One region of the Nocardia sp. CDC160 genome, then DNA from elsewhere that is predicted to be linked to it. Evidence: riboswitches for the same ligand, from Rfam matches in the RefSeq annotation. Region 1 holds a riboswitch; the other holds the start of a gene.

Region 1 (6,272 bases):
GATGTAGGCCCAGGTGATGGGGAGGATGGAGGCGGAGCCGTACTTGGCGGCCGACACCGCGTGCGAACCCTTTTCGAGGGGGTCGCCGGGCAGGTACTTGGCCAGGTGCTCGCGGACCGCGACGGGGCCGACGCCCGGACCGCCGCCGCCGTGCGGGATACAGAAGGTCTTGTGCAGGTTCAGGTGGCTGACGTCGCCGCCGAACTTGCCCGGACGGGCAAGTCCCACAAGGGCGTTCAGGTTCGCGCCGTCGACGTACACCTGGCCGCCCGCCTCGTGCACGAGTCCGCACAGCTCGGCCACCTCGTGCTCGTACACGCCGTGCGTGGACGGGTAGGTGATCATGATGCAGGCCAGGCGCTCGGCGTGGTCGGCGATCTTGGCGCGCAGGTCGTCGAGATCGATATCCCCATTGGGGCGAGTCTTCACGACCTCCACCCGCATGCCCACCATCGCGGCCGAGGCGGCATTGGTGCCGTGCGCGCTGGAGGGGATCAGACAGGTATCCCGGTGCGCGTCACCGCGATCCAGATGGTAGCGGCGAATGGCCAGCAGACCCGCGTACTCGCCCTGGCTACCGGCATTGGGCTGCAAGGAAACCCGGTCGTAGCCGGTGACCGCGCACAGCCAGCCCTCCAGATCCTCGATCAGCTTCAGCAGACCGGGAGCGTCCTCGACCGGCGCGTACGGGTGCACCCGGTTGAAGCCGGGCCAGGTGATGGACTCCATCTCCGCGGCCGCGTTCAGCTTCATGGTGCAGGAGCCGAGCGGAATCATGCTGCGGTCCAAGGCAATATCCTTGTCCGAGAGCGCACGCAGGTAGCGCAGCATGGCGGTCTCGGTGCGGTACTTGGTGAATGCCGGGGCGGTCAGGAATTCCGAGGTGCGAACCTCGATGTGCGGGCGCTGCTTGCCGTGGAACAACGCGCCCTCCGGTCCAACCGGGATCTCCGCGCCGAAGCAGTCCAGCACGGCGACCACATGGGCGTCGGTCGTGACCTCATCGCACGCGATGGCCACATGGTCGGCGTCGACGAGCCGCAGGTTGATGCCGCTCCCCTTCGCCTTGGCCACAATGCCTTCCGCACCACCGGGCACATTCACCAGCACGGTGTCGAAGAAGGTCTGGTGCACGACCGCGTCACCGAGCCCGGCGGCCAGCCACTGCGCGTGCCCGTGCACCCGCCGCGCCAGCGACCGCAGCCCGTCCGCGCCATGATAGGAGGCGTACATGGCGGCCAAAATGGCCAGCAGCACCTGCGCGGTGCAAATGTTCGACGTCGCCTTCTCCCGGCGAATGTGCTGCTCACGGGTCTGCAGCGCGAGCCGGTAGGCCAGATTGCCGTCCGCGTCCACGGACACACCGACCAGTCGGCCCGGCAGCTGCCGCGCATGCGCGGAGTGCACGGCGAGGTATCCGGCGTGCGGTCCGCCGAAGCCCAGCGGCACACCGAAACGCTGCGTGGTGCCGAAGCAGGCGTCCGCACCCTGCTCACCGGGCGGCGTAATCAGCGTCAGCGCAAGCAGATCCGCGCCGACCGCCACCAGCGCGCCCCGCGCGTGCGCGGCCTCGATGACCGGAGCCCAGTCCACGATCCGACCCGACGCACCCGGCTGCTGCACGATCACACCGAAGAACTCACCCTCGGGCAGCGCCTCATCGGCCAGATTCGCCTCGACGATCTCGATCCCCAGCGGCTCGGCGCGCGTGTACAGCAGCGTCCGGGTCTGCGGGAACAGATCGGAGTCGATGAGCAGCCGCGAAGACTTGCTCTTGCGGTTGGCCCGCTGCAACAGCGTCATGGCCTCGGCCGCGGCGGTCGCCTCGTCCAGCATGGACGCGTTGGCGACCTCCATCGCGGTCAGATCCGCGACCATGGTCTGGAAGTTCAGCAGCGCCTCCAGCCGACCCTGGCTGATTTCCGGCTGGTACGGCGTGTACGCGGTGTACCAGGCCGGGTTCTCGATCAGATTCCGCAGCAGCACCGGCGGGGTGAGCGTGTCGTAGTACCCCAGCCCGATCATGGAGGTGGCGACGGTATTCGAATTGGCAAGCGCCGCAAGCTCGGCGAGCGCCTCGTGCTCGGAGACCGCTGCGGGCAGCGCATTCAGCCCATTGCCCTCGGGCGCGTCCAGAATGCTGGCGGGTACGGCCTTGGTGGCGAGTTCGTCCAGCGACTCGACGCCCACGGCCTCGAGGATGCGGCCGGTCTCACCGCTGTCGGGGCCGATGTGGCGGTCGGCGAAGGATCGAGTCCAGATCACGGCTGCTCCATGGGGTGGGCGGGGGTCGGCCCGGGGACCGACGCTACGTCTGCCCTCCCCCTCTGTCCTCGATGCCTGAGAGATTCGGGCCCCGACCTTGCGGCCGTTGCCCTTTCACCATGGGCGGGTGACGCGCGGCCACCACTTTCCAGAGGCGCCGAAACTCCGCACGGTCCCTTGTGCCTGAGAGATTGACGGGGAGGTGCTGCTCCTTCGGCGTCCGAGGCTACCCCCGGAACTCTCCCGCACGGCTGCGACGCACTCGCCAGTCTAAGGGGACGCAGGTTACAACAATGTTGCCGCCCAACTCTCGGGACTCTCAGGGGCTTCCCCCGAACCCCCTTTCACCGATAACCACCGGAAACACCAACGAGCGCGCCGCATGGCGGCGCGCTCGTTGTGAAGAAGATGACTAACCGGTCTTGCTCATCCGGGCCTTGCGACGGAACGACAGCTCATCCTCCGGACGCTCGGAGGTGCTGCCGTCCTCGGCGCGCTCGGCCGGGAAGTTGGCTATGGCGCCGGTCAATTCGCGCATGGCACCGCTGACCGCGATACCGAACACGCCCTGTCCACCCTGCAGTAAATCGACCACTTCCTCGGCGGAGGAGCACTCGTAGACGGTGGTGCCGTCGGAGAACAGGGTGATTCCGGCGAGGTCTTCGACCCCGCGGCTGCGCAGATGATCGACGGCGATGCGAATGTTCTGCAGCGAGATGCCCGCGTCGAGCAGCCGCTTGACGATCTTGAGGACCAGGATGTCCTTGAACGAGTACAGGCGCTGACTGCCGGATCCGGTGGCACTGCGGATGGACGGGACGACCAGTCCGGTGCGGGCCCAGTAGTCGAGCTGGCGGTAGGTGATTCCGGCCACCTGGCAAGCGCTGGGCACGCGGTAGCCGACGAGTTCGTCCGGCACCGTGTCATCGGGGAACAGCCCTGGCTGCACCACATCCTGAGGTTGCGGTTGATCTCCCACTGACTACTCCCTTACTGCTTGCCTATCAAGGGCTGGGCTCTGTCAATCGACTCTGGAGCGTTGGCCTATCAATCGAGGCTACTCCCCTGATTGTTGCGGGAGAATCGGGTCCATCCAAGGATCACCGGGCGCGTGTTTTTAAACCTAAACCTGAGGTAGAGACACGGTTTTGTCTCGTTCGGAGATCAACCCGGGATCATCGCCAGGTCAGGAACTGGTCAGCTGTCCGTGGCCTTGAAGTCGTCGGGAGATACCGATTCGAGAAACTCCTTGAACTTCTCGACCTCGTCCTCGCGCTCGTCCGGCATGACCAGCCCGGCCTCTTCGAGCACCGGCTCCTCGGCATAGATCGGGCAGCCCACGCGCAGCGCGATGGCCACCGAATCCGAGGGCCGCGCCGAGATGCGCAGATCGTTCTCGAAGACCAGGTCGGCGTAGAAGGTGCCCTCCTGCAGATCCACGATCCGCACTTCCTTGAGGGTGTGGCCGAGCTCCTTGATCAGGATCTTGATCAGATCGTGGGTCAACGGGCGGATCGGGGTCACACCCTCCTGCTCCAGCACGATCGCGGTGGCCTCGGCCTGCCCGATCCAGATGGGTAGGTAGCGATCACCGGAGACTTCCCGGAGCAACAGCACGGGCTGATTCTGTGGCTGCTCGACACGGATGCCGATCACACGCATTTCGCTCATCGCACTGCCTCCCAATCCACACCGGCCGCCAGCCCCCGGCTGTAATACCGAGTCTAGGCGAAGATTTCAGCCGCCGAGGGAAGCGCGCACAGAGGTCTTCACCAGGCAGGTGTGCAGGGTCAGCGACAACGCCGCCAACTCGCGCACCGTCTCCTCGGCACGAGCGCGCGCGTCCGCGTCGCGACTCTTGGCGATCGGTGCCGCGATCTGGGCGACCATGGCGGCCTCGCGATCGGCGGCCAGCTTGAAGGCGCGCAGATGCCTTGCCTCCAAACCGAATTCGCTCAGGGCCTTGGCGGTGCGGGCCAGGGTGACGGCGTCGCCGTCGAAATAGCCTGCCGCACCGGGCGTAATGAGATTGGCGCGAATCAATTCCGTCAGGAACTTCTCGTCGATACCGGCCTGATCGAGCAGATCCGCCCGGGTGATCCGGATTTCGTGATCGAACCGAAGCTCCTCGGGCGACACCTCACCGGGCACCGCGTTCAGCCGCCGCAGGCGGCCGCCCCCGTTGGCGGACATGGCGTCCCTCGAATCGGACGCTGATGTCGAATCGGGCATGGCCCCGACCCCTCCCACGGCGTTCGCCCGGGCCCGGGCCTCCCGGACCCCGAGCGTCGCCGCCCCGCTGTCGATCGCTTCGAGCTGTTCCTTGATCACCTTCAACGGCAGGTACTGATCCCGCTGCGCGGTCAGCACGAAGCGCAGGCGCTCGACGTCGGCCACGTGAAAGCGGCGATACCCCGAGGGCGTGCGCTCCGGGCTGATCAGACCCTCCGATTCCAGGAATCGGATCTTGGAGATGGTGATGTCCGGAAAATCCGGACGCAGGAGATCCAGCACGGAGCCGATCGACATGCCTCCGCGCGTCCACTGCGCTGCGCCAGTCATTCCGCTCGGCCCTATAGAGCCGAATCGCTCGTGGCGGGCTTGGGGCCCGTCAGGAAGACGAGGCGGAACTTGCCGATCTGGACCTCGTCGCCGTTCTGCAGCTCCGAGGAATCCACCGGCTCCCGATTGACGTAGGTGCCGTTGAGGCTGCCCACATCGACCACCTGGAAGGTGTCGTCGTCCTGGCGGAATTCCGCGTGGCGACGGCTGACGGTGACATCGTCAAGGAAGATGTCGCTGTCGGGGTGGCGGCCCGCCGAGGTGGTCGGCTGGTCGAGCAGGAAGCGCGAACCGGCGTTCGGACCACGCTTGACCACCAGCAGGGCCGCGCCCGCGGGCAGACCCTCCACTCCCTGTACCGGCTGCTCGCCTGTCTGCTCGGGGCGCGACGTGTCGACCTCGTTCAGGAAGTCGGCGCGGAACACCGAAGTGGTCTCTGCTGCCGTTTCCTGGTAACCCGGGTCCTTGTTCTCGCTCACCCTTGCTCTCCTCCTCGAACCGAATAATCCATGCAAGCAATTGGTGCCCTCAGCGATGCGGCACTCCGGCCGCTTCCCGCCTCGGGCAGGTCCGGATATACCGGGCACCGGCTGCGCGCACTTCTGTTGGCATTGACCGTACCCTGCCAGGGCGTACCCGTGCAGGTAGAACTGTGAAGGCTCCTTCAGCCTCCGATAACTCCTTGATAACCTGCGGCATCCAGGAGCTTTCCGAGCGCCGCGTCGAGCGCTTCGGCGGAGTCGGCCTCGAGCTCGAAGAGCCAGCCGTCGCCGTAGGCGTCGGAGTTGACCGTCTCCGGCTCGGCGTCCAGAAGATCGTTCACCGCAACGACTTTCCCGGCGAGCGGGGCGTAGATGTCGGACACGCTCTTGGTGGATTCGATCTCGGCGATGCTCTCCCCGGCGGGCGCCTCGGAGTCGATCGCGGGCAGCTGCACGAACACGACGTCACCCAGCTGCGACTGCGCGTAATCGGTGATGCCCACCCGCACCCGGGTCGGACCCACTTTGCTCACCCACTCGTGTTCCTCGGAGTAGCGCAAATCCTCGGGTACTGCGGTCACAGGCAGTGTCCTTTCAACGGGCGTTCCTCTCGGGATCGTCGTCGATCCGTCCGCCGCACACCCTATCGGGAGTGATCATGGTGCGGCACGGGCGGTATCGCTCGGGCCACGGCGACTGCCTTGCCGAGGTAGAGGATTCCGGTCCAGACGTAGACCGCCGTGCCCCAGATCAAGAATGCCCCACCGAAGGCGCGACCGAAACCCGCGGCGGCCCAGTCCATCTGCCCCGCCAACAACCAGGGCAAAGCGGACATGAGGGCGAAGGTGGCGGCCTTGCCCAGGTAGATGACATCGGGCGGGGGCAGATCGCGGCGCTTGTAGATGCCGAGGGTGACGGTCAGGATCGCGTCGCGACCGACCAGGATCACCACCACCCACCAGG
Region 2 (6,272 bases), on a different contig from region 1:
GACCGCGTCGAGCATCTCCCGCCCCGATCCGGTATTGCTGTTGTCGGGCGCGATCACCACGAAACCCCACGAGGCCAGATGCGACAGCAGATACGCGTATTGCCCGGGATGCGCCCACGTGCCGTCCCCCCACGTGATGATCGGATGCTTGAACCCACCCTTGCCGAGGTCGGCCGGATACCAAATGTCGAACGCATGCCCGGAACTGTCGCAGCATCCGAAACCTTGCTGCGACACCACAGCCCACGGACCCGGCTGAAAATACGCCGTCTCGACCGGCCCAACCGGCCGATTGTCCGGCGCCGCACCCGCCGTCGCCACCCCACCACCCACGACGAGTGCCATCGCCAACCCGGCCACAGCCCTCGCGCAACCTCTCCTCATGCGGCGAATGCTAACGACTGTACCGAGCGGTCGGTAAGGTAAGTTACCTTCTTGTTATATTTGAGGCCTGTCGATTCAGCGCTCAGTGGCCGAGTTCGGCACGTCGCCAACGGAGTTCGCGCTCCATTTTGCGCATCGGCGATCCTGAGAACGGCAGGGTGGCGTAATCGACCGCCGCGGCCGCTCGGAGTGCGACAGTGCGCGCCGAGACCGCGGCCCGCTCGGTGAGTCCGATTTCCGCTGCGAACGCGGCCCAGTCGCGGGAGCGCAACTTGCGAGTCCGGCCCGAGATCGGCAGCGCCATCGAATCGTCTCCGTAGACCAAGGTGCACGGTATGTCGAATATCGGTGCGATATCCCATTCCCACCGGGCCCCTCGACCACGCCGACGTTCTTCGCGTGTAGGTCACCGTTTCCGGTGAGCCAGGCAAAGAGAAACTGCAAGTAAAGGTTTCGACGGGCCACCGTCGGAGCCTCGGCTATCTGCGCCAGTGCGTTGACCACGGTGACGGCATCGGGCTGATACTTCGACGCAGGGGGTAGACCCAGCACCTGTGTCGCATCCTCGAACGCCAAACGTCGCCACGTCCGTCCCTCGTGCACGCGATCGAACCGCCGCACCAGCAGACCGGTCTCGCCAATGCGGTCGGTAACCAGATTCGCCTCGGCTACAGGGATTTTCATCAACCTCGCGGCTTTCAGGTGCGCCGCTTCGTTCTCCACCACGTGGGGGTACTCCGGTTGCGAGAGCTCGAGAATGAACCGGCCATACCGAGCCGAGAACGGCACACTGATCAGCAGAATATTGCCGATTTTGCGAAAATCTCTCACGCCTCAGCGTCGCAGGGGAAGAAACCGGCAGGATATTGCCGACGAAGGTGTTCCGGCGCTCAATGGCCGAGTTCGGCACGTCGCCAGCGCGGTTCGCGCTCCATTGTGCGCATGGGCGATCCTGAGACGGCAGGCTGGCGTAATCGACGCTCGAGGACGAGGAGCAACGCTTGGAACGGCTGCGGCGCTGGCACCGCGACATCAAGGCCCGTGACGTGTTCGGCGCCTCCGCCGCGGCTGAGACCGGGCAGCAACTCGAGCATTGCGCCGACCGCGTTCTGATCGGCAACTTGGGCGCTGAACCCGATGTCGCGCAGGAGGACTCACGATGACCAGCGGGGCGGGCGTCGGAACAGGGCTGGGGCGTCGACCGTTGTTTCCGCTGTATGCGGCCGGGTTCGTGACCGCGTTCGGTGCGCACAGCATTGCGGCCAGTCTCGCGGGATTCACCGGGCAGGAGCATGCGAGTCTGCTCACCCTGGGCTTGCTGCTGGCCGTGTACGACGGCGCGGAGGTGCTGCTCAAACCCGTGTTCGGGACGCTGTCCGACCGCATTGGCGCCCGGCCGGTGCTGCTCGGCGGATTGGCGGCGTTCACGCTCGCGTCCGCGTTGTTCGTACTCGTCGACAACCCCGGACTGCTCGGGATCGCGCGCTTCGGTCAGGGCGCTGCCGCTGCCGCGTTCTCCCCGGCCGCCGCGGCGATGGTCGCGCGGCTCACCCCTGCCACCGGACACGGGCGCGCGTTCGGTAGCTACGGCGCGTGGAAAGGCTTGGGCTACACCCTCGGTCCGCTGCTGGGCGGTGTCCTCGTCGCCATCGGCGGCTACCCGGTGTTGTTCACCGCCCTCGCGGTGCTCGCCGCGGGCGTCGCGGTGTGGGCGGCGATCGTGGTGCCCACGGTCGAGGTGTTGCCGAAAACCCGTCAGACAGTGGTGGATCTGGCGCGCCGTCTCACCAGCGCGGCGTTCCTGCGCCCGACCGCGGCCCTGGCCGGGGCGACGGCCGCCCTCGCGGTCGGGGTCGGATTCCTTCCCGCGCTCGGGTCCCGTCACGGGCTGGGACCCCTGGCCACCGGCGCGATCGTGTCGCTGCTCGCCGCCACCGCCGCACTGGTGCAGCCGCGCGCCGGACGCGCCCGCGACGCCGGTCGACTGCGTGATCACTCCGGTATGGGTGCCGGGCTCCTGCTCACCGCGCTCGGGATCGCCGTCGCGACGATCCTGCCCGGGATCGCGGGCCTAGTGTGCGCGGCCGTGATTATCGGTGCCGGTACCGGACTGATCACGCCCCTGGGATTCGCGCACTTGGCAGCCACCAGCCCACCCGACCGCCTCGGCCAGACCATGGGCGCCGCCGAACTCGGCCGCGAACTCGGCGACGCGGGCGGCCCACTCCTCGTCGGCATCACCGCCACCGCCGCAACCCTCGACACCGGATTGCTCACCCTAGCCGCACTTCTCACGGCTCTCGCGCTGACAACCACTCTCACCCAACGACGAACGACCACCCCCACCGTCGGCACCTAGCCGTTACGAGGGTTGGAGTAGGCCCAGGGCATAGAGGTTGGAGCCGATGATCTGGTGTGCGCGGCTGAGGATTGTGGTGCGCCATCAGGGACTCGAACCCCGAACCCGCTGATTAAGAGTCAGCTGCTCTGCCAATTGAGCTAATGGCGCGTGGCACCTCGTGGGTGCGGAGAAGAAGATAGCAGGGGTGGGGGTGGGAAACCGAATCGGTGGACTCACCAGGTGTGCCAGGGGTGCGGACCGTGCGTGCCGAAGTCGGGAGCGGTGGGGGCGGGGGGTTCGTGGGTGTAGCAGAATGGTTGCCGCCGGTGCGGATTCGTTGCCGGACTGTTCTGTTCGACGCAGCGCACCGCACGCGCACCACGATGCGCCACGGTGTCGCGGGTGGGTCTGCTGCGACCAATCCATGCGGAAGGTTGATACGTGCGCAAGCACCTGATCACGGTGGCGACCATTGCACTCCTGGCGGGAACGGTTGCCGCCTGCGGCGATCATCGCAGTGCCCCTTTGACTCCGCCCGCGCCGACGTCGTCGGTGCCGTTCCTCGGCGGCGGTCAGATCCCCGAAACGATCGACGTACCGACCACGACCCCCGCCACCACCTCCACGACCAAATCCCGCTAGCGGCCACCGAATTCGCCGACGGGCTGGCGCTTCAGCAGGGCCAGGGCGCGGGCGGTGTGCCGGTGGACGCGCAGGACCGGGATGCCCAGGGCCACAGCGGTTTCGGTGGGGGACAGGCCGACCGCCACGCGCAGGGTGAGAAGGTCGCGCTGACCGTCGGACAGCTGGGCGAAGAGGGAGGGGCGGGAGTGCTCGTAGCGGCACAGGCGGACCGCACGGCGGATCGTGGTGTGCGCGAATTCGAGGAAGTCTCGGCGCGCGGTGCGGGCGGTGGGCCAGCCGGTGATGATCGCGGTCGTCACCTGGTCGGCCAGGCGGTCGGAGACGACGTTCGCGCCCAACTCCGCGCGGCAGCACGCGGTGGCGAAATAATGCGTGTAGGTGAGCAATTCGGCGAGCGCGACGCGGCGACCCGAGGCCGCGGCGGCCAGGGTGGCGGAACTGGGAACCGCTGCCCGCGACGGCGTCGCAGCGGTCATCGATGTCACGGCGGTCGTGGGCGTCGCCGCGCGGGCGACGGGCTGGGTCGCGTGGACGGCGGGTGAGGCCACGCGGGGCAGGGAGGCGGTATCGACGGTCATGGGAGGTCCTCGAGTCAGCCGGGCATCCGCCCGGTTATCGGATCTCCCCCTCTGTCATGGGACCTGAGAGCTTCGCCGCATGCGCGACTTGCACCGTAGGTGAGGCGCTCCATACGCCTGACTTTCCAGAGTGGCCTGGTCGAAACGGTATCTGTGCCTGAGAGATTCCGGGGAGGTTGCTCCTTCGGCACCCCGGATCCGGGGTTTCTCCCGCCACGACTCATAGCGGCCGGGTATTCGATTGTTCGAGCCAGCCTAGCCGATGCACGGGGTCGCCCACACCGGCTGGCAACCCCATGGCATCCGAATTGTGGCCGATCTCACCGGGGATCGCTGAGCAGCCACTGCTCGCGCGGGGTGCGGCGGCGCTCGCGGCGACTGCCGACGCGCGCCCGCGCGGCATACGCGAGCGTGCTCTCCTCCGCGGTCAGCTGATGCCAGCCGCTGCCGCCGCTGATGTCGAACGCGCCGATATAGCCGCCGGGCAACAACTGGAACGGCTCGGTGATGTGCTTGCCGTAATCGAACTGGGTGCTCCCGGGCTTGCGGAAGTTCTCGAACCAGGCCGGAAACACGAAGTCCGACACCAGCACACCGTCGATCTGATAGCCGTACTGATCGGCCTCGCACGCGTCGGCGACCTCGTAGGCGTAGAGGCGTCCGGTGGTCCCCGTGGTGAACACGTAGGCGGCCAGGTTGATGTCGGGATCGCCGAGCATCTCGAGCAGTTCGTGGCTCGCGGTCACCGTCCACTGCAGTCCGGCATTGGTGTCGCTGCGCGCGAACACCTTGCCCAGCGGCAGACCCTCGTTGGTGAGGTCGTGGTAGCCGAGCGCCCCGGCCTGATCCGAATCGTCGGCGATCACCACCCACCACGCGCCCGGCTCCGGCTGCTGACCGCTGCCCACGAAGCTCAGCTCGGCGTCACTTCCCCAGACCGGCGCCCAATCCCGGTGCACCTGCGTCTGCAGCGCCGGGACGACGGCGGAAACCTGGGCGTCGGTCAGTACGGTACTGCGGTTCAACACGGCAATATGTATGGCAGACATGGCGATTCTCTCGTCGTTGTGGCTGAAGCGTGGTAAGCGCGGCGTCATTCGATCTTGCTGGCCGTCATCATCTCGCGAAAACCCTAGGGAGGCAGGCCAAAAGTGCGCATTATCGATCTTTCGGTCCCGATTCGGTCCGGTATGCCGGTGTATCCCGGCGATCCGGAGGTCACCATCCGGCCCGCGTTGACCGTAGCCGCCGACGGGGTCAATGTGCTGCATCTGGACCTGGGCTCGCAGACCGGCACGCATGTGGACGCGCCGAGCCATATCGACGACTCGTTGCCCACCCTGGACGAATTGCCGCTGGAACGATTCACCGGCCCCGGTGTCGTGATCGATGCCCGCGGGGTCGGTGCCGGTGGCGCGATCGGGCGGGAATTGTTCGAGGGTCGCGTCGCCCCGGGGCAGATCGTGCTGATCGCGACCGGTTGGTCCGAGCATTGGGGCACACACGCCTACCTGAACCATCCGCATCTGACGGTCGAGGCGGCCGAGTACCTCGTCGCCACCGGGGTGCGCACCCTCGGCATCGACGCGCTGTCGGTCGATCCGACTCCCGCCGAGGAGATTCCGGTGCACCGGATCCTGTGCGGCGCGCACGCCGTCATCGCCGAGAACCTGACCGGACTGGCCCAGCTGCTCACCCCCGAAAACGCTGGTCAGCCCATGGAAGTATCGCTGTTCCCGCTGAGTCTGCCCGGCGCTGACGGGGCTCCGGTGCGCGCCGTCGCCCGCCTCGGGGCATGACGGTGACCCCGGGAAACCGTGACAGAAACACCAGTGTGTCGCATTTTGCGGCGCGGCTCACTCGATCTTCGTAGACTGCTCTGGATTACCGGGGGCGTCGGGGCCCCCGACCCACGCCCGATCCGAAGGAATCCGCAGTGAACCGTTGTGCCGTAACCACTTTGCTAGCCGTTGCGGCTATCCTCCCCGTCGCGCCCATCGCCTCGGCGGAGATCGTCCTCACCGACGCCTCCTCGACAACGGCCACCGCGCCCGGCGCCACCGCGACCACGCCGGGCACCGCGGCCCCCAGCCCCGGCACCGGCGTCCCCGGTGAGAAGGACGACCCGAACAACCCCATCGAGTCCGATGTCGAACTCGGATCCTCGGCCTTCAAGCTCGGTGGCGCGCTCGGCTCGGCGACCACGGGCTCCTCGGGTCAGAAGGGCCTGTGCACGGTCCTCGGCACCGCCTCCTCGCTCGGCGGCCTCGCGGCCCTGGGCTGCGGCAACCTCAATGGCGGCGGCGGCATCGGCCCCGGCACCA

What was found. Region 1 has a riboswitch for glycine ahead of gcvP (aminomethyl-transferring glycine dehydrogenase). Riboswitches for the same ligand answer to the same signal wherever they lie in the genome.
Region 2: it holds a riboswitch for glycine, as region 1 does, so the genes downstream of both, VMT40_RS13780 (sigma factor-like helix-turn-helix DNA-binding protein) here and gcvP (aminomethyl-transferring glycine dehydrogenase) in region 1, are expected to answer to the same signal.

Annotation. Positions count from the first base shown of each region.
Region 1 is NZ_JAYKYT010000005.1:221,706-227,977, forward strand. Features, by position in the region: gene gcvP (aminomethyl-transferring glycine dehydrogenase) at 1-2,265, opposite strand, end outside; glycine riboswitch at 2,426-2,521, opposite strand; gene VMT40_RS28735 (MerR family transcriptional regulator) at 2,678-3,244, opposite strand; gene VMT40_RS28740 (bifunctional nuclease family protein) at 3,463-3,936, opposite strand; gene ftsR (transcriptional regulator FtsR) at 4,003-4,794, opposite strand; gene garA (glycogen accumulation regulator GarA) at 4,839-5,306, opposite strand; gene gcvH (glycine cleavage system protein GcvH) at 5,492-5,890, opposite strand; gene VMT40_RS28760 (CDP-alcohol phosphatidyltransferase family protein) at 5,953-6,272, opposite strand, start outside.
Region 2 is NZ_JAYKYT010000002.1:1,343,557-1,349,828, reverse strand. Features, by position in the region: gene VMT40_RS13810 (poly(ethylene terephthalate) hydrolase family protein) at 1-384, opposite strand, end outside; gene VMT40_RS13805 (hypothetical protein) at 467-688, opposite strand; partial or broken gene VMT40_RS39365 (HipA domain-containing protein) at 766-1,173, opposite strand; partial or broken gene VMT40_RS13800 (Chromate resistance protein ChrB) at 1,377-1,547, shown strand; gene VMT40_RS13795 (MFS transporter) at 1,544-2,743, shown strand; tRNA gene VMT40_RS13790 (tRNA-Lys) at 2,818-2,893, opposite strand; gene VMT40_RS13785 (hypothetical protein) at 3,167-3,367, shown strand; gene VMT40_RS13780 (sigma factor-like helix-turn-helix DNA-binding protein) at 3,364-3,948, opposite strand; glycine riboswitch at 3,990-4,083, opposite strand; glycine riboswitch at 4,084-4,171, opposite strand; gene VMT40_RS13775 (hypothetical protein) at 4,269-4,976, opposite strand; gene VMT40_RS13770 (cyclase family protein) at 5,100-5,747, shown strand; gene VMT40_RS13765 (hypothetical protein) at 5,885-6,272, shown strand, end outside.